Regions from separate parts of the Aeribacillus sp. SP014 genome, predicted to be linked through region 1. Evidence: a T-box and tRNA genes for the amino acid it is inferred to sense, from the RefSeq annotation. Region 1 holds a T-box; the other holds one or more tRNA genes.
What was found. A T-box is a leader RNA that pairs with one kind of tRNA and senses whether it is charged. The one in region 1 lies ahead of alaS (alanine--tRNA ligase), so its partner is inferred to be a tRNA-Ala.

Region 1 (3,243 bases):
TCTCGGCTTGATCGACTAATTCCCCATCTTTTATGATCACAAGCACCCGTGCATTTGCTTCTAGGGTATTGTAGCCAACAAATTTGCTTTCCTCTTTTAATTCCACAAGAATTCCGCTTTGCACTTGCATCGAGTCGACATCCTGTCTGGCTTTTCTTGCACGTTCTTTTTGATGCTCCATTTCTCGTTCAAAGCCTTCATAATCCAGCTCCATGCCTTCATCTTGTGCGTATTCCTCCGTCAATTCCACTGGAAAACCATATGTGTCGTAAAGCCGAAACACATCTTCGCCTGGAATTATTCGGCTACCCTGTTCTTTCTGCTTTTTGATTACATCCGCTAAAATGGCAAGCCCTTCATGGAGAGTCTCATGGAAACGCTCTTCCTCATTTTTAATTACCTTTTGAACAAAGGATGCTTTTTCTTTTACTTCCGGATAGTAATCGTTCATAATTTCCGCTACAACCGGAACTAATTCATACATAAACGGGCGGTCTATGTTGATCGTTTTTGCATACCTAACCGCTCTGCGGATAAGACGGCGAAGTACATACCCTCTGCCTTCATTAGAAGGTAGCGCGCCGTCTGCAACAGCAAATGTAACCGTGCGGATATGGTCGGCAATCACTTTAAAAGCGACATCTTTCTCTTTGTCGGTTCGATAAGCTTCCCCCGAAATCTTTTCGGTAGCTTGAATGATCGGTAAAAAGAGATCTGTGTCAAAGTTGGTCGGCGCATTTTGAATGACAGAAACCATTCGCTCTAAGCCCATGCCTGTATCAATATTCTTTTTTGGAAGCGGAGTGTAAGTTCCATCAGGATTATGATTAAATTGAGAAAAAACAAGATTCCAAACTTCCAAATAGCGTTCGTTTTCACCGCCGGGATAAAGTTCCGGATCATTTGGATCGTTTCCAAATTCTTCTCCACGATCATAAAATATTTCAGTATTTGGTCCGCTTGGCCCTTCACCAATATCCCAAAAATTTCCTTCCAAACGGATAATTCGTTCTTCCGGCAACCCGATTTTATTTTTCCAAATGTCATACGCCTCTTCATCTTCCGGATGAATAGTAACTGATAATCTATTTGGGTCGAAGCCAATCCATTTTTCGCTTGTTAAAAATTCCCATGCCCATTCAATCGCTTCTTCTTTAAAATAGTCGCCGATTGAGAAATTTCCGAGCATTTCGAAAAATGTATGATGGCGCGCTGTTTTTCCGACATTTTCAATATCGTTTGTTCGGATTGATTTTTGTGCGTTAGTAATTCTCGGATTTTCAGGAACAACCCTTCCGTCAAAATATTTTTTCAATGTTGCGACACCGCTGTTGATCCACAATAGTGACGGATCATCAACCGGAATTAAAGAAGCGCTCGGTTCAACCGAATGTCCTTTTTCCTTAAAAAAATCTAAAAACATTTGACGAACTTGTGCTGAAGTGAGCTTTTTCATGGCATTCCTCCTAAAATGTCTTCATTTTTCTCGCAAAATAAAAACTCTCGCCTATGTAAATGCTCTGATTTACACAGGGACGAGAGTTACTCGCGGTACCACCCTGATTATGAGCCAATTGCTCATCACCTTCATTTGCCGTAACGTGGCATTTTCGTCAGGTTTTGCCTGCACTCAGAATTAGCGTTCTGTTGCCCTTCATCTAGAGCTTCTTTCAGCCTCGGAAGCCCCTCTCTTTTAAGATGGACTGCAACATACTCGATTCGTCATCGCTTTCATGCACTTATTCCATGTCTATCACGAATTATAGACAAGGAAAAATCGCTTGTCAATGCGCTTTCCTTAGACGGATGATATGCAGCAATATCTCTTTCAGAACAGTGATAAAAGGCACAGCTAAAATTAAACCGATCACTCCGCCGATTTCTCCGCCCGCCAAGAGCGCCATAATAATCACCATCGGATGCATATGCAGGCTTTTCCCAACGATGAAAGGGCCAAGAATATTACTTTCAATAAATTGCAGCCCAAAAATGATGAAAAGCACTACAATTATTTTGTTAATGGAGAGCGTTGCAGCGACCATCAAAGCAGGAACCGCACCGATAAATGGACCGAAATAAGGAATAATATTGGTCATTCCGATAATCGTCCCTAAAATTAACGGATATTTAATTTTAAACAGCCAAAACAAAATCGAAGCCGCCAGCCCGATCAGAAAACAAACAAATAGTTGCCCCCGCAAATAACTTCCGAGCGACTCATCGACGTTTTCTAAAAAACGTCTCCCTTCACGTCTCCATTTCTTCGGGGTGAAGTACCAAATGGCTTTTTTCATTTTCTCATAATCTTTCAACATATAAAAAACGAGAAAGGGGATGACACCAATAATAACAGCATAATCAATAATTGACTTCATGCTTGAAAGCATCCGTTCAAGAAAGGCAGCAACGGATGTTTCCATTCCAGCAATAAAAGATTCAATTCGATGATGAATTTCTCCAGGTAAATTGGTTGTTCCGTCATGAATTTTATCCGTCCAGCTTTGGTAATATTTTGTAAACATAGGGATATTTTCGGAAAGGTCTTTCATTTGTTCAACAAAAATTGGGACACCTTTATAAAAGCTAAAACCGACTCCTCCGAAAAAAATAAAATAGATGATGAGAATCGAACATGTTCTTGGAACACCTGAACGGTAAAGTTTTTCCACTACGGGATGAAGCAAGTAGGTAATGAAGCCGGAAAGCATAAAAGGAATTAAAACAGCTTTTAACATTTTGAAAATAGGAAACCAAATGACTTTTAGCTGAAGAACCATATATACAAACAATGATAAAATGAGAAAAAAAATGATTCGGAAAAGCCATTTCCGCTCTCGCTCATTCATCCCGCATCCCTCCTCTTTTTATTTTGAGGAATGCTCACGAAAATATGCATGAAGGCGCCCATTTTAGGCGCCTCAAATCGCACGATCTTCTTCAGGAAACAAGTCATCTAAAGAACTTAGTGTTCCGTCTTCTTCTACTTGATGTGTGTGAATAATGCCTTTTGTAACGGTAAGCTCAATAAAACAATGCCAACAATAATACTGATTGACTCCGATTTTTCCAATATCTTTGCTTTTACAATTCGGACATGTTAACAAACAGGGACACCTTCTTTATTCATTTATTTAATTATTTATTAATCCGGTATATTCTCGCTATGCACACTACTATTTGTTACCATTTTCCAAAAAATTATACGTCTCTATAAAGCATGCTTTTTTATGCTTAAACAATTTG
Region 2 (3,243 bases), 460 kb from region 1:
TAGCATTAAATAAACATTTAGAGAAAGAATATGAAGAGATCGTTGAAGCATTAGAAAGAATTCATGAGGGCACTTACGGTACTTGTTCCGTCTGCGGAAAAAAAATTGATGAAGACCGTCTCAAAGCTATACCGACAGCCAAAACATGCAAAGAACATACTCTAGTTCAAACGATTTCTCATGAAAGACCTGTAGAGGAAGAAATACTTGATGCGACTTTTCACGGATCCTCTCAAATCGACCATGAAAATACCGCTGTTACTGAGCCGTATGATTATTTTCAAGATGTTATCGAATACGGAACGTCAGAGACACCGCAAGATGTAAGAACTCCACCGTTATCGTACGGAGATATGTATAATTCCGATGATGAAATTGGATATATTGAAGATATTGAAAACTTCATTTATACAGATATTGAGGGAAAAAACGTAAACGTCTATCCGTCACATGAACATAAACGATATGAAAAAATGCTTGATGAAGAGGATTTAACAGTTTTATGGGGAGATCTTCCATTAACAGAAAAAGAACCATATACGAAAAATGATTAAAATTACAAGAAGACAAAAAAAGCGTTGCAGTTTGCAACGCTTTTTTTGATTTCGAAATGACTCCGCAGGCAGGATTCGAACCTGCGACCGTTCGGTTAACAGCCGAATGCTCTACCACTGAGCTACTGCGGAATATAAAAAAAATTTAAGGCATTTTGCCAAATAGAACAGCTTTTGACTGACAATTGCAACAATGTCAATTGCCCAACTAAGCTGCTTAAAAAATAGCAATGGGCCTGAGTGGACTTGAACCACCGACCTCACGCTTATCAGGCGTGCGCTCTAACCAGCTGAGCTACAAGCCCATATTAAGCGGGTGATGGGAATCGAACCCACGACATCAGCTTGGAAGGCTGAGGTTTTACCACTAAACTACACCCGCGCGAAAATATTTATTTTTCTATTTAAATGATAAACACGCAATTTCCATGCCTCTTCCTCTTCCAGCACTGTTCGAGGATGTAAATGCGTCGAGGCAACTCGCAGATTATTCATTGAAGTGTCGCTCGTGGCTGAGGTTTTACCACTAAACTACACCCGCATAATAAGCTGATAATAGAAATAAATACTTATTTTCAATGCCATATTATCTATCTCTACTATAGGCAAATGGGGCGACTGATGGGAATCGAACCCACGAATGCCAGAGCCACAATCTGGTGCGTTAACCACTTCGCCACAGTCGCCGCAATTAATAAAACAATGGCTCGGGACGGAATCGAACCGCCGACACAAGGATTTTCAGTCCTTTGCTCTACCGACTGAGCTACCGAGCCGTAAAACTCCGATAAAAAATTATGTACAATCCATCATTAAAGAAAGAATTCATTGACACAACCTGCTGTACTTGAAAAATTCCTCCTACAGCTGTTGAATCAATAATTAATGGCGGTCCCGACGGGAATCGAACCCGCGATCTCCTGCGTGACAGGCAGGCATGTTAACCGCTACACTACGGGACCATTGGTTGCGGGGGCAGGATTTGAACCTGCGACCTTCGGGTTATGAGCCCGACGAGCTACCGGACTGCTCCACCCCGCGATAATAATGACGGAGGAGGAGGGATTCGAACCCCCGCGCGGTTTGACCCGCCTCTCGGTTTTCAAGACCGACCCCTTCAGCCAGACTTGGGTACTCCTCCATATAATAAAGATGGTGGACCTTGCAGGATTCGAACCTGCGACCGGACGGTTATGAGCCGTCTGCTCTGACCAGCTGAGCTAAAGGTCCGAAAAATGGCGGTGGAGGGGATCGAACCCCCGACCTCACGGGTATGAACCGTACGCTCTAGCCAGCTGAGCTACACCGCCAAATTAAATATGGAGCCTAGCGGGATCGAACCGCTGACCTCCTGCGTGCAAAGCAGGCGCTCTCCCAGCTGAGCTAAGGCCCCTTTAAATTCCCTGGTCGGGAAGACAGGATTCGAACCTGCGACCCCATGGTCCCAAACCATGTGCTCTACCAAGCTGAGCTACTTCCCGATATGGCGCGCCCGAGAGGAGTCGAACCCCTAACCTTTTGATCCGTAGTCAAACGCTCTATCCAATTGAGCTACGGGCGCAAATATGGTGCCGAGGACCGGACTTGAACCGGTACGGTAGTCACCTACCGCAGGATTTTAAGTCCTGTGCGTCTGCCAATTCCGCCACCCCGGCAGAGAAAAGCGGAAGACGGGATTCGAACCCGCGACCCCCACCTTGGCAAGGTGGTGTTCTACCACTGAACTACTTCCGCGTATTATGCGGGTGGAGGGACTTGAACCCCCACGCCGTAAGGCGCTAGATCCTAAGTCTAGTGCGTCTGCCAATTCCGCCACACCCGCGTCAAAATGGTGAGCCATGGAGGATTCGAACCTCCGACCCTCTGATTAAAAGTCAGATGCTCTACCGACTGAGCTAATGGCTCATAAAAAATTTTTTTCTCCTAATCCATTTTTCATTTGTCAGATGTCCCTTCCTCTGCCAGTCTTTTCGAGGATGTTGGATGCGTCGGGACAACTCTCTGATTGTTCGTCGAAGCATTGCTCGTTGCTCTGACGACTAATCTAAAAGCTCCTGCTCAATATGCAACACCTTTAATGATGCCGGCGAGAGGAATCGAACCCCCAACCTACTGATTACGATTCAGTTGCTCTGCCAATTGAGCTACACCGGCATGATGAATACAACAATCAATAATCAGTCTTGCTTCATTTGATCGTCGTTCCAATCTTAGAAATCTTGTCCAAGGAAAAGTTCAATTGGTACGATGAAGCAGCATGAAAGACGATATCTCGACCGTGCTTTGCCAATTGAGCTGAATCGATATACTGTATGGTGGAGGATGACGGGATCGAACCGCCGACCCCTTGCTTGTAAGGCAAGTGCTCTCCCAGCTGAGCTAATCCTCCAATTCAAAAATCACCAGAGGACATATGCAAAGTAAATAAAAGTCCATAATTCTTTCAAAACTAGATAACGGTTCCTTCACGAATAGATGCTCTTTCTTGGTTAAGTCCTCGATCGATTAGTATCCGTCAGCTCCACGTGTCACCACGCTTCCACCTCGGACCTATCTACCTCGTCATCTTCAAGGGATCTTACTCGCGTTTAGCGATGGGAAATCTCATCTTGAGGGGGGCTTCACGCTTAGATGCTTTCAGCGCTTATCCCTTCCGCACATAGCTACCCAGCGGTGCCCCTGGCGGGAC

Region 2: it has a tRNA-Ala gene. The T-box ahead of alaS (alanine--tRNA ligase) is inferred to sense a tRNA for this amino acid. The anticodon was not compared.

What each region holds. Positions count from the first base shown of each region.
Region 1 is NZ_JBSRXI010000001.1:2,926,192-2,929,434, forward strand. It holds gene alaS (alanine--tRNA ligase) at 1-1,456, opposite strand, end outside; T-box leader at 1,529-1,735, opposite strand; gene ACVIJU_RS14330 (AI-2E family transporter) at 1,785-2,846, opposite strand; gene ACVIJU_RS14335 (hypothetical protein) at 2,919-3,104, opposite strand.
Region 2 is NZ_JBSRXI010000001.1:3,381,409-3,384,651, forward strand. It holds gene ACVIJU_RS16545 (TraR/DksA C4-type zinc finger protein) at 1-554, shown strand, start outside; tRNA gene ACVIJU_RS16550 (tRNA-Asn) at 615-686, opposite strand; tRNA gene ACVIJU_RS16555 (tRNA-Ile) at 786-859, opposite strand; tRNA gene ACVIJU_RS16560 (tRNA-Gly) at 866-936, opposite strand; tRNA gene ACVIJU_RS16565 (tRNA-His) at 1,165-1,240, opposite strand; tRNA gene ACVIJU_RS16570 (tRNA-Phe) at 1,258-1,330, opposite strand; tRNA gene ACVIJU_RS16575 (tRNA-Asp) at 1,441-1,516, opposite strand; tRNA gene ACVIJU_RS16580 (tRNA-Met) at 1,519-1,595, opposite strand; tRNA gene ACVIJU_RS16585 (tRNA-Ser) at 1,606-1,695, opposite strand; tRNA gene ACVIJU_RS16590 (tRNA-Ile) at 1,708-1,784, opposite strand; tRNA gene ACVIJU_RS16595 (tRNA-Met) at 1,791-1,864, opposite strand; tRNA gene ACVIJU_RS16600 (tRNA-Ala) at 1,875-1,947, opposite strand; tRNA gene ACVIJU_RS16605 (tRNA-Pro) at 1,959-2,035, opposite strand; tRNA gene ACVIJU_RS16610 (tRNA-Arg) at 2,039-2,115, opposite strand; tRNA gene ACVIJU_RS16615 (tRNA-Leu) at 2,121-2,209, opposite strand; tRNA gene ACVIJU_RS16620 (tRNA-Gly) at 2,217-2,288, opposite strand; tRNA gene ACVIJU_RS16625 (tRNA-Leu) at 2,295-2,376, opposite strand; tRNA gene ACVIJU_RS16630 (tRNA-Lys) at 2,384-2,459, opposite strand; tRNA gene ACVIJU_RS16635 (tRNA-Thr) at 2,636-2,708, opposite strand; tRNA gene ACVIJU_RS16640 (tRNA-Val) at 2,868-2,943, opposite strand; rRNA gene ACVIJU_RS16645 (23S ribosomal RNA) at 3,040-3,243, opposite strand, start outside.